DNA from 3 places in the Lactobacillus melliventris genome. Region 2 is predicted to be linked to each of the others. Evidence: predicted binding sites of a transcription regulator. Region 2 holds the regulator's gene; each other region holds the start of a gene.

Region 1 (4,292 bases), on a different contig from region 2:
GCACAACCATAAAATCAGACCCAAGAATGTAGCAATTACGACCGGGTTGACAAACATCTTCTTTAAGTTGCTGGCCTTCATCTTGAGTCCGGACATCTTGATATACGCATATGAATATAAAAAGATTCGGTAACCAATGTTAAAGATAGAGCTGTACATGATACCTTTAGGACCGAAAACAGCCCCTACAATTGGAATACCAAAGAAAGTAGTTGAACCAAATGTGGTCAATACTGCCAAAACATCCCTTTTATCTTTAGGGTATTTAACATAAGACAACGGGGTCAAGAATATCAAAATGATATAAATTACAATTCCCCAGATTAAAACATTCATCCCTTGTGATAAAGTTTCATTACTAATTGGTTGCATGAATGAGTTAAAAGCCAATGCTGGTAACGCAACTGTCAAAACTATTTTGGACAATATTTTTCCAAACTTTTCGGTAAAAATACCGCGTTTACGCAGGTAAAAGCCCAATAGAATAATGAAAATTGTTGACGTTATTGAACTGACAATCGCAACATTCGAAAAAGTTACTTTGATTGCTTGCGCAATATTCATTTTATTTCCTCCTATTAGTTATTCTTTTCACATTGATAATACTACTTATTTGTGAAACTAATAACTTTATCAAACTAAAGTAACCTTTTGTAACTTATGTAAATTTAAAAGCCGTGACTTGCTCATCTAATGTTAATCCCAAAATTAGGACAAATTCGAATTCATAGCAAACAGGCAAACCATTCAAATTGTGGTTTGCCTGCTTTTAGTTGATGCTCGAATAGCGGTGTCACATTATAATCTAACTAATCAATTTTAGCGGCGTTTCATATTCTTTTGGCAATTAAACTAATGAAACCAGACTTTAGAAAAAGTTTCAGGCTAATTATCGTGTTCTTTATGCCATTCTTTAATTTGCTCCAGCCTCTTTTTAAAGCGGTCTTCATGGCCTTGCGAGGTCGGCAAATAATATTCGTGTCCCTCTAAACTCGGTGGTATAGTTTTCATTGTCGTTAACTTGTCTTTAGCAAAATGCGCCAGCTGGTAACCTTTACCATAGCCCAAATCTTTCATCAACTTAGTCGGAGCGTTGCGAATTTGCAAAGGCACTGGTTCATCTATCGTCTTCTTAACATCTTCTTCAGCGGCTAATCTAGCTTTATAAACTGCATTTGACTTTGGCGCAAGTGACAGATAGATCACTGCTTCCGTCAAATGCACATCACATTCCGGCATCCCTATAAATTGACAAGCCTGAAAGACGTTGACCGCCACATTCAGTGCATTAGTATCTGCCAAGCCAATATCTTCACTGGCAAAGCGCACTAGTCTGCGTGCAATATAAAGCGGATCTTCTCCACCTTCAAGCATCCGCGACAGCCAATAAATTGCCGCATCTACATCGCTGTTACGCATTGATTTATGCAAAGCGGAGATGATATTGTAGTGTTCTTCCCCGTCTTTATCATACAAGACTGACTTTTGCGTGATTAATTGTCCCAAATTGTCCATGGTCACAGCGATTGTATTACCATTTTTGTTGCCGTTTAAAACTGCCATTTCCAGCGTGTTTAAAGCAGTTCGGGCATCACCGTTGGCAAATTTAGCAATGGCTTTAATCTCCTGCTCACTGATTTTAACGGTTAACTTGCCAAAACCATTAGGGTTGTGCAAAGCATTTTGCAATAGCTTGATAATATCTTTGACTTCAAGCGGTTTTAAGACAAAAACCTTGCAGCGTGAAAGCAGCGCTGAATTAACCTCAAAAGAAGGATTTTCGGTCGTGGCACCAATTAACGTGATACTGCCACGTTCAACGTAAGGCAAAAAAGCATCTTGTTGTGCTTTGTTAAAACGATGGATTTCATCAACAAATACCAGCGTTTTTTGTCCTACTTCGTGTTCTGCTTCAGCCTGCTTCATAATCTTGCGGATTTTAGTAATACTGCTGTCAACTGCACTAAAGTTGAAAAAACTCGCCTGACTCTGCCGGGCAATTATTTCCGCCAAAGTTGTTTTGCCGACTCCCGGTGGTCCCCAAAAAATCATTGAGGAAACTTGGTCATTATCAATGATTTCCCGCAATATTTTTCCCGGTCCCAGCAGCTGTTCTTGCCCTACAAACTGATCTAGGTTTTGGGGACGTACACGGTTAGCCAATGGTTCATTTTGTCCACTATTTGCAAATAATGATTCTTGCTTCATCATGACATCTTCTTTTTATTTACTTTCAGACACTTACTAACCTAATTATACAAGCATTTGTTAGCAAGCAAAAATAATCGAACGCTTGTTTGAGATAAATTTATTAACTAGTTTGCGGTACAATGATATAAGTAAAGAATTTGTATATTATGAGGTGAAGATATGAAATTTTTCAAGAAAGTTGGTATTGGCTTAGCCGCAACAGTGTTGACAATTAGTCCGCTGCTGCCAAGTCTAAATCATGTTCAAACAGTGCAAGCTGCGCCAAAAGCACAAAAACTAGCTAAAAACAGAATTACTTTAGTCAATGACGCACCCGTATATAATCAATATGGTCAAAGACTTAAAGCAAGAAAAAACGGGAATTATTCTGTAATTGAACCAGACGTTAATGGTTTCTGCTATGTTTCTTCTTTTGATGTCGACTCCTTAGATTATTACGGCACAATAATGATTAATGGGCAAAAATACTATAAAATTGGTCAAGGAGAATATATTAATGACGGTGATGTTAATAACGTTAACGGTAAAAGCTCTAAGACCGGTAAGCTGGTTTTGAATCACAGATCTGCGATCTATACTAAAACAGGTAAACTAAAAGGCAAGACTCTACCAGTTAAATCAGTCGTTAACTATCAGGGCCAGGTTAAGCAAACCCAATCTAATCAAAAATATTACTTTGCAAAATTTAACGTTTCTGAGCAAAAGGCAACTTTTTATTACTTGCCGACAGCAACTGTTAATGGTAAAGACTGTTATGCAATAGGGAAAAATCGTTATATTAGAGCAAATAACGTTGATAGTATAGATGGGTATCCCCTTATGTACAATGGCGTGACCTATGCTACTGTTCTCAAAAAGACGACAACTCAAACATTAACCAATGATTCTACTAAGCACGTTCTCAAAAAGGGTCAAAAAATTAAAGTTGATTTAGCGGTTCAACCTTGGGCAGAAGACTTTGAAGGCTATATTTATCGCCTGCACGATTATCCTAACGAATATGTTGGTCAAGGTTACATTAAATTAAGAAACTATTTGCCAACATCAAGTTACGATGAGCTTACATTCACCTATGTAAAGCCTAATACGACGACAAATACTAAATTCTATAATTTTGACGGCACTACAACAGGCATCAGTTACAGGAATCGTAATCAAAGCCCCTTGACCGTTGATGGTCTTTATTACATATGGGTACCTAGCGCAAACAAAGCAGAATTGTTTTACCACTTTTTAACCTACAGAACAGACAGAAGCTATTTCGTTAATAACGACGGCACTGATCTTAAAAAACCAGAGTTTGACAAAACCAATAAACTAATTGAATCGACAGAAGATAAGATTCACTATACTAACAGCTTTGTCAAAGCTAGTGATGTTACTTTTGCCAGTGGAATTAAACTTACCCCTCTCAATACTGCTAAAGACGCTGAGAACGATCAGAAAGTAGCAACAGATAAGGATAAGCAAGAATTGCAAAGAAAATTTGAGGAAAATAAGAATAACAAGAATGTTAAGTGTGAGCAACAAAGTGCAGTAAGTAATTATAATAATGCTTTGATGATTGCTTCTTCTGTTTTACAATCTCCAAAAGCAACGATTGCTCAAGTAAAGCAGGCAATTTGGCTACTTGACACAACTAAAATTCAATTGAGTACTTTAAACTTTGCCGAATGGAGTTAAATTAAAAAATGGAGTTAGTCCACTTTTATGGTGGATTAACTCTATTTTTATTGCTTAATTTGAAAATTAGTTTACCCTTGCCAAAATATTGTAAATCAGACAAAAGTTCTAACAATTTATATAATAAAACAATTTTAAGCAGCAGTTTAGGGTACAATGATATTAACATAAGTAATTTTTTGCGAGGTCATAAAATGAAATTTTTCAAGAAAGTTGGCATTGGCTTAACAGCCTTGGCTCTATCCACCACTCTATTTTTGCCATATACCGCTAACCCCCAAACAGTAGAAGCAGCTCAGAAAGCCAAAGGAAAAGTCACACTGCTTGAGAGTGATTATGTTTACAACCCGTCAGGCCATAAAATAAAATTGAAGCAAAATCAGAGTACACATAGCTAT
Region 2 (4,292 bases):
ATGGTAATAGTATAGGTTAAACCAATAAGCAATGTTCCTAAAGGATCAAACAGTGAATCCCATTTAAAAACTTGTTTATTAATTTTAATGGTGTCTTCAACCATCTGGTCAAAAGCGGCAGTATCTTCTTGACCCTGACCAAATGTTTTTAAAACTTTAATACCTGAAACTGATTCCTGCGTTTTATTATTCAGCCTTGAAAAAGCCGCTTGGGATTTGTCAAATGCATCGTGAAGCCTGTCACCTAATTTCCAAGCTCCCCAAGCTAGAAATGGTAATGGCAAAAGAGCAACAATCGTCAGGCGCCAATCAACAAATGCAATCATTGCAACCATAGTCGATACACTCATGATAAGAGAATCCACCAAAGTTAAAACGCCTTCACCCGCAACTTCCTGGACAGCTGAAACATCATTTGTGGCATGAGCCATTAAGTCCCCGGTTCTGTGACGTTGATAAAAAGTACGATCCATCGCCATAAAGTGATCAAATAATTTCGATCTCAATTGCAATTCAAGTTCAGCAGCTCCACCCCATATTTGTCTACGCCAAAAATAGCGAAAGCCATAAAGCAAAAGGGCGGAGAAAATAATAGCTAAAATTAACAGACTATATTCTTGCCAGCTAATGTGACCCTTATCCAATTGATCTGCCATTAAGCCTAATATTCTTGGTGGTACTAAGTTAACAACAGATGTAAGTGCTAAAAATGTAATACCGATGAGGTAACGCTTTTTCTCTTTTTTAAAGAACCAACCTAATTTAAAAAATATTCCCATTATTCACCTTAAAATTCAGTAAAAAAGCGGAGAAATTATTCTCCGCCGCACTAATTCAATCTAGTAAAATTGTTATTTTTGGTGCTTCATCATGTTCATCACTTGGTTGACCTTCTTAGCCGAAGGCTTTTGGCCCATTTGAGACATCATAGCAACAATCATATCTTCACTGATTGGCGGATTATCTTTAAAATATTTTTTCATATATGATCTAGCACCATAGAAGCCCCCTACAAGGCCCAATAATAGTGCAATCACAATCAGAAAAATCGCTAATCCTAAATTCATAAAAAATCACCTCAATTTGTCCAATAGTTATATCTTACCTAAAAAATAAGGAAAATTAAAGATCAAAGTTAATCTTTTCTTAAACCTTTTTTTCTTTGAGCTCGCTTTGCTTTCTCAGACGTAATTTCCTTACCATTCTTGTCAATTATGACTAAATTTTCAACATCTTGCTTGAAGCCAGCTCTAAAATTTTTGATAAATTCCTGGTGTAATTCCTTACGTTCTTTCTCTTCAGCTTCAGTTAAGCCTACGGATTTCTTTTTGTGATAAAGCTCATTAATACGATTGATTAATTTTTTTTCGGGATCTTCACTCATCTTTGCACCTCTCAATTAAAAAATTCTACCTTATTTTGGCAACGAAAAAAAGTATAAATTTTTTTAGAACGTTTGTTTGCATTATACGAAATATTTTGCTAAAATTAAATATATAAGAAAACGTTTATAATACTGGAGATAATTATGACAACTAAACAAAATACTAAGCAGTTGCAAATTCTACGCTATATATATGAAACAGTTGAGGACAGAGGATTCCCTCCTACTGTACGCGAAATTTGTCATGCTGTAGATTTATCTTCAACTTCAACTGTACACGGCCATTTATCTAGGCTAGAAAATAAAGGTCTACTGATCAAGGATGCCACCAAACCAAGAGCTCTGGAAATAACCGATGAAGGTAAAAAAGCAATTGGCGTCCAGCCGAAAGAAATTCCCGTAGTTGGTGATGTCACAGCTGGTCAACCGATTTTGGCTGTTGAAGATATAGAAGATTACTTTCCCTTACCTCCAGATCTGGCAAACGATGCCGGAGATCTTTTCATGTTGAGAGTTCATGGTGAAAGTATGATAAACGCTGGTATCTTAAACGGAGACAATGTCATTGTCCGTAAGCAGTCTTCAGCAATCAACGGAGAAATTGTAGTGGCTATGACCGATGAAAATGAAGCAACTGTAAAACGGTTTTACAAGGAAAAAGGTCACTATCGATTGCAGCCTGAAAATGATACGATGGCACCGATTATATTGTCAAGTGTTCACATTTTAGGTAAGGTAGTTGGTCTGTACCGTAATACTATTATTTAATAAAAGAACTTTATAGCATTATTGGGATAAATAAAAATCATTTTTTACGAGTTTCAATAATGCTTTTTATTTGCAAAATTTCTCCTACTTCTTCCAGCACTTTTTTCTGCATTTTTAATTTGTTTATTTTTGCATTTATAACAGCTATTTTATCCTTAATTAACTTTAAGTTTTGTTTACGCTGCTTTTCAGTACTACACGACTCATCGTGTAGTTTTTTTATGTCCTTTATTTCTTGAAGTGAAAAGCCTAAGCCTTGGAACTCTTTAATTGCTTCAAAAGTATCAGTTTCGTTTTCAGTAAACCAATAGTTTTTTCCCTTACGACCAGGATTTAATAATTTTAAATAGATATAATGTCTAACGGTATCAGGTGTAGTATTTTCCTTTTGAATAAATTCTTTCAAATACATAATTATTTCCTTGACGTTGGGTCGACCCCAGATGGTTAAATTTTTGTGGAGGTATTAAAATGTCATATCTTACAATCTTATTTAATATTATATATGGTGTTATCATGATCAGCGCCAGCTTTCTATCTTTTACTAGTTTGCCAATTTGGCTAATCATGATCAACGTTTTGTTTGCATTAGGCATTATTGCCGGAAGTTTTCTAAAAAAACCACTTTTAACTACTATATTTCTAGTAGCAGTTTTACTTACCGCTCTAGCAAATGGAATTTTTCTTTACGGACAAATCACTTGGTCTCACTGGTTTATCAGACTTATTTTGACTATTATTTTGATTTGCTTGAACTTTAAGTATTTTTAGATATTTATCTAGCAAAACTCCTGTTAATAGTCAAGCGTAACTTCTCAAAATACTGTCATGATGGCAAGAAATTGACTTTCCACAACTAATGCATTAAATCTATTCACAAACTTTATATTGAAAATATACTTGAAAATGTTGTTTCTAAAGCTTTTATGTTATTTGCTTGTGAATTGTGTGGCTGTTTCACTTTGGTTCCACAGCAGTATTTTTTCACAAACTTGGTTAAATTTCCTTAATAATATTTGCTGCCAAATTAATGGCTGTCTCATGAGCATCTCTGCCCCAGCTTCTGTCATCATGCTTTTCTAGGTCTTTAAGAGAATCCGCTGTAAATAATATTTGTGCAAAATCTGCCTCTCTAAATTGTGCACACGCAGCCATTGCTGCACATTCCATCTCTACACAAGAGGCTCCCAACTCTTTAGCCTGCTTTACTTTCTTGACAGTTTCCCTAAAGAAGCCATCAGTTGTCCAGGTAGTTACTTCTTCAACCTTAAGACCTTCTTCTTTCAGCAATTTTTTGGTCTTAGTTAAAAACTCTGACTTTAAGTCAATATACGTTCCTGGTTTCATATAGTGGAAAGAAGTGCCCTCATCTCTAATAGCTTTTGTAGGCACTAGAAAATAGTTTTCTGGTAAATCAACTAAGCAGCCTGCTGATCCTATTGCTAAAATCTGTTTAACTCCGTAACTTATTAACCAATCTAATAGCGCTACAGCAGCTGCAGCACCTATCTTTGCCTGACAAAAAGTAATTTTTTGTCCGTCTAAATCAACCTCATAAATTGGAGTTTCTCCTTCGAAGCAGTCAAAGAATCCAAGCTTTTTATGAGGATAACGAGCCAAAAAATCACTGATTACAGCAGGAGTTAAGAATGCAAACAACAGCTTGGGCTGAAAATGAAAGTTATTAATTTCTTGTTCGTGATCGGGTTCTAAAACAGCCCTCGGATCAGTATCAAAAGTTAACAAAAATGGTTCTTTCATAATTCTCCTCCTCAATAAAAATATATTGCTAAAGATTTTAACATAAACAAAAAAGAGAATCATCCCTTTTGGAAATGATTCTCTTTCACTTAAGCGTGAATTAACGACGCTTTTCTGCAATTCTAGCAGACTTGCCGTGACGATCACGTAAGTAGTAAAGTTTAGCACGACGTACACGACCATGACGCAATACTTCAACTTTAGCAACACGGGGATCGTTTACAGGAAAAGTACGTTCTACACCAACACCAGATGCCATTTTACGCACTGTGTAACTGGCACCAATGCCAGTGCCCTTACGCTTGATAACTACGCCTTCAAACATCTGAATACGTTCATGTGAACCTTCGACAACACGCACATGAACACGAACTGTGTC
Region 3 (4,292 bases), 220 kb from region 2:
CTGTAGGTTGCACCAGTACGATTATGTTTGGACTGTACAAGCATTTTAAGGTGGAAATTCCCCAAAATATTGCTGGAATTATGCTCTCTGCAATAATATCAGACACATTATTGCTAAAATCACCCACTACTACTGAGAGAGATAAAAAGGCCGTTCAAGAACTTGCAGAAATTGCTAATGTGGATTACCAAAAATATGGTTTGGAAGAATTGAAGGCTGGTACTAATATAGCAAGTAAATCGGAAGAAGAATTAATTGATTTAGATGCTAAATCATTTGATTTGAACGGTAAGAACGTTCGGGTTGCTCAAATCAATGTAGTTGACTTACCAGAAGCTTTGGAACGTAAAGAGGCTTTCTTAAAGACAATGAGCGATTCAGCCAAGTCTGAAGGCTACGATTTATTCATGCTGCTTATAACTAATGTACTTGACTCAGATTCAACTGCATTAGTTATAGGTTCAGATGAGGCTTTGGCTTCATTTGAAAAGGCATTTGGTGAGGTTAAGGATTCTGAAATTAGCTTGCCAGGTGTTGTTTCAAGAAAGAAACAGGTTGTGCCACCGTTAACTGAAGCTTTTAAGTAATTTAAAAAACACGAAATAGATTTTCTCTATTTCGTGTTTTTTTAATCTTTGTTAATTTCCTTAGCCAAAATGATGAATGATTTGCATACTCTTTCAGCTTTGTCAGGTGACATTTTTCTAAGTTCATTAAGAACCTTCTTAATAAATACTGGAGTATTATCTTGATGATTTTCAACTTTAACTTCTTTAAAGCGATAGGCATTCATAATAATATCTGGTGTAGTTGTATTTAAGGCTCTGGCAATGGAGTCAAGCTTTTGAATACTAATATTCTGATTTTTGGTACGCTCAAGACGGGAAATAAAATTGACCGATAAATCGCTTAATTCAGCGAGATCCTCCTGGGTTAATTTCTGTTCACGTCGCCTGCGACATATTTCTTTTCCTAAATTTATACTCATGGAATAAATTCAACCCTTTCAAAAAAATAAATCCATATTCTATAATAACAGATTAATTATAGAATTAAACATTAAAATAAAAAAATAATGAATAAAACACTTGCTTTTAGCAAAATTAAACTCAAACTAAATGTTTTAAACTATACCCCACATAGTATTGTAAGCTATTTTTTGAGAAAATAAAATAAAAAAGCACCAATTAATAACCTTAAAGTGAAAAAGGAAAGAGTGGCAAATATTATATCAAAGACTGCTTTCGCTTGCCAGGTCTGCGAGTAGAAAGGCGCTTGTTTAAAAAAGAGAACAACTAATTGGGTTTATATATTTATAAAACCTAGAAAGCGATTTTATTTATATTTTTCCATATTTATGCTAGTTATTTTGAATATAGAAATTAATGACGTATAGTTTAACTATATTTTAGGGTAGTATTTTATATCTGTTCGCATAATTCTTATATTGTAAATTAAAATTAAAACTGAAATTTTTATCTAAATCATAAAAATACACTGTTAGTCTTTATCAGAAAACTTTTAGCAACTTTTGAATATCAAGTAATTTTTGCTTGAGTTCAAGCGGGTGATTTAGGTTTAATATATTTCAGCATATTGCAGTAGTAAAATACAGCTTCGTATAATATATATTATGTAAAGTTATATTAAAAATTCAGGATAGAGGGTTAATCAACAAAATACATTGGTTAAAATATTTATGTTGACACAAGTATTTAGAGTCTTTTAAAATTCAAAAACCGCTTAACTGATCATTTAATAGCAATTAATTATCTCAGTAGTAATTTAAATTTTTCTTACATAGACAGATTTCCATCTTTGAATTCACAAAATTTAATATAGAAACAACTAGTTCTAAATCGTAAAAGTTTATGTATTAAGTGGCAAATCATCATAAGTGTGAATCGTTAATGTAAGTGGTAAGTTTAGTATCTTTTTAATTGGTATAAAGAAAGTGTGCGATTTACTGGAAATAGTAATTTGGTGTTACATTTATTTTATTGCTTTCATTAAAATTATAGTTTTAATGAAAGCAAATAAAGGAAGTATTGCAGTCAAAATTTTCTTTATATCAGACTCTATGGCTCACACAAAGTTAGCAATTAGCGCGTAAGTTTTTAAACGAGATATTTTAAATTGTTGCTTTAAATATGTTAATGTATAGCTTAAAAATAAAGCTGTTTCCCCTCTTTTAAGGTACGCTGCAGCTAGCTCCAACTACATGGTTTTCTCTCTCCTAATGCTCTATAATTTTGATCTGAACACTCTATTTTATTTTTAGCAATTAATTATCAGGCTTAAACTACTAAATAATATTTATCAAATCACCCTCTTAATTTCTAGCAAATTAAATCGCAGTTCAATAATCTGTGCGATAAATGTACTTGAGCGACTATCTGTTTGATTTTTCCCCTTTCTTTAAGGTAACCAAGAATAAAAAAGACAAACATACATTCTGATTTTGCTTTATAATAGAATACATAATTATTTCAGTCAGGAGAATTTTGCTACGTGGAAACAAAAAGATACTTAGATCTAATCGATGATGAATTGAAAAAAATGCCGGATTTTGTCAAAGATTATAACTTTGGTACCAGTCATTCTTTAGCTACATCCTATCAATATTTAACAGAAATCAGACGTTTCTTTGACTGGCTGCGCCAAGAAGGCATTTCACAGGCTAAAAATAATCAAAAAATTGAAACCGAAACTTTGGCCAAACTGCAGCGCAATGACATTATGCTTTATATTAACTATTTGGGTCACGTCAAAAATAAGCAGGGTAATCTTAACTCCCCCACTACTATCAATCGTTCCATAAATGCGTTAAGGTCGTTGTTTAAGTTTTTAACCATAACCGCTGATAATATTAATGGTCAGCCATATTTTGAACGAAATGTAATGCTTAAAATTGATTCCCTCAATAATACAGAAACGCTGAACTACCGTGCACATGTCCTAGAATCACACATGTATACCGGCAAATTAAAATATCAGTTTCTAGACTTTATTGCTACTAAATACGAACTTCAATGCAATAAACATGCTCTACCGGGTTTTAAAGTTAATAAAGAACGTGATATGGCAATTATTGCATTAATTTTGGGAACAGGGATAAGGGTCTCAGAATGTGCAGGAATTGATGTTTCTGACATTAATTTTAGAAAGGCTACGTTGGACGTAACACGTAAAGGTGGTCAAAGAGACAGCGTTCCAATTGCCGAATGGACAATAATTTATATCAAAGAATATAAAAAGATTCGCCAGGAACGCTATTCAGCCTCAAAAAAAGATGCAGCATTTTTTCTTACACGGTGGCACAATAAAACAAGAAGAATTACTGCCAGTGCAATTGAAAAGATGGTTAATAAATATTCAGCTGCCTTTGGACATCCACTAACCCCTCATAAACTGCGCCATACTGTGGCTTCTGAATTATATGATGTGACTAAAGACCAGGTTTTGGTTGCCCAGCAGCTGGGACAAAAAGGAACTTCAGCAACTGATTTATATACTCACGTCGATCAAAAAAAGCAAAGAGCTGCCTTGAATGAGATTACTGAAGCTGATAAAAACAATAGTAAAAAGCAAGCATAATAGTGCTTGCTTTTTTGGTTATTCGAATCTTGTCTGCCAATTTGAACTTTGATTAGCCTCAAAGCACATTTTTATTTCTGCTAAAGAGTTTCGTGGTACTGACAAAGCTGGCAGATTATCAAAGTCAAAGAACGAGCATTTTTCAGTTTCAGTATTATTGACAAACTTTCCTCCTAAATCTCTGCAGAGAAAAATAACATTGCATACATTAATAGCGCGTTCAACTCGTTTATTATCATAAATGTTAGTTGAATGGTTATTTACGGCAATAATTTGCTCAACCGCGATCTTATGACCAGACTCCTCTTCTGCCTCCTTTATACAATTTGCTTTAACCGTCATATTTGGTTCACACCACCCGCCTGGCATTGACCATAAATTGTCGGTAGACTCTTTCACCAGCAAAATTTTTTGGTTATTAAAAATTGCTGCTCTGGTAGATACTTTAGGTGTCTGATAACCGTCATCACTACTAAATAACCCCTTAATCACATCAATCGGCTCACCAGTTTTAGCAGCCATCATCTTTGTGGCAATTTCTCTTATCTGCTGGTATCTTTCTCTATCAAAACGATCGTGGCCGTATTCAATGCCATCTTGAGCAATACTTTGTAGTTCTATTGCCCACCTTGAAAGTTGGTCTAATTTTTTCATAAAAAGCCCCAATTTCTTAGCAAAAGAGCAACCTTTCAAAG

Evidence for each region. The regulator LexA, encoded in region 2, represses DNA repair genes until DNA is damaged. The targets are predictions, from matches to a motif close to CNAACANNTGTTNG.
Region 1: a site for LexA is predicted at 2,287-2,300, ahead of ACFQ32_RS09955 (replication-associated recombination protein A). Genes of this name have one in related genera too.
Region 3: a site for LexA is predicted at 2,444-2,457, ahead of xerS (tyrosine recombinase XerS). Genes of this name have one in related genera too.

What each region holds. Positions count from the first base shown of each region.
Region 1 is NZ_JBHTMT010000010.1:64,260-68,551, reverse strand. It holds gene ACFQ32_RS09960 (AEC family transporter) at 1-564, opposite strand, end outside; gene ACFQ32_RS09955 (replication-associated recombination protein A) at 886-2,208, opposite strand; gene ACFQ32_RS09950 (SLAP domain-containing protein) at 2,371-3,894, shown strand; gene ACFQ32_RS09945 (SLAP domain-containing protein) at 4,089-4,292, shown strand, end outside.
Region 2 is NZ_JBHTMT010000001.1:170,606-174,897, reverse strand. It holds gene ACFQ32_RS00870 (ABC transporter ATP-binding protein) at 1-779, opposite strand, end outside; gene ACFQ32_RS00865 (YneF family protein) at 852-1,067, opposite strand; gene ACFQ32_RS00860 (DUF896 domain-containing protein) at 1,136-1,384, opposite strand; gene lexA (transcriptional repressor LexA) at 1,529-2,152, shown strand; gene ACFQ32_RS00850 (MerR family transcriptional regulator) at 2,190-2,558, opposite strand; gene ACFQ32_RS00845 (hypothetical protein) at 2,624-2,923, shown strand; gene ACFQ32_RS00840 (nucleoside phosphorylase) at 3,149-3,916, opposite strand; gene rplS (50S ribosomal protein L19) at 4,014-4,292, opposite strand, start outside.
Region 3 is NZ_JBHTMT010000001.1:390,608-394,899, reverse strand. It holds gene ACFQ32_RS02015 (manganese-dependent inorganic pyrophosphatase) at 1-587, shown strand, start outside; gene ACFQ32_RS02010 (helix-turn-helix domain-containing protein) at 629-988, opposite strand; gene xerS (tyrosine recombinase XerS) at 2,512-3,597, shown strand; gene ACFQ32_RS02000 (NUDIX hydrolase) at 3,616-4,251, opposite strand.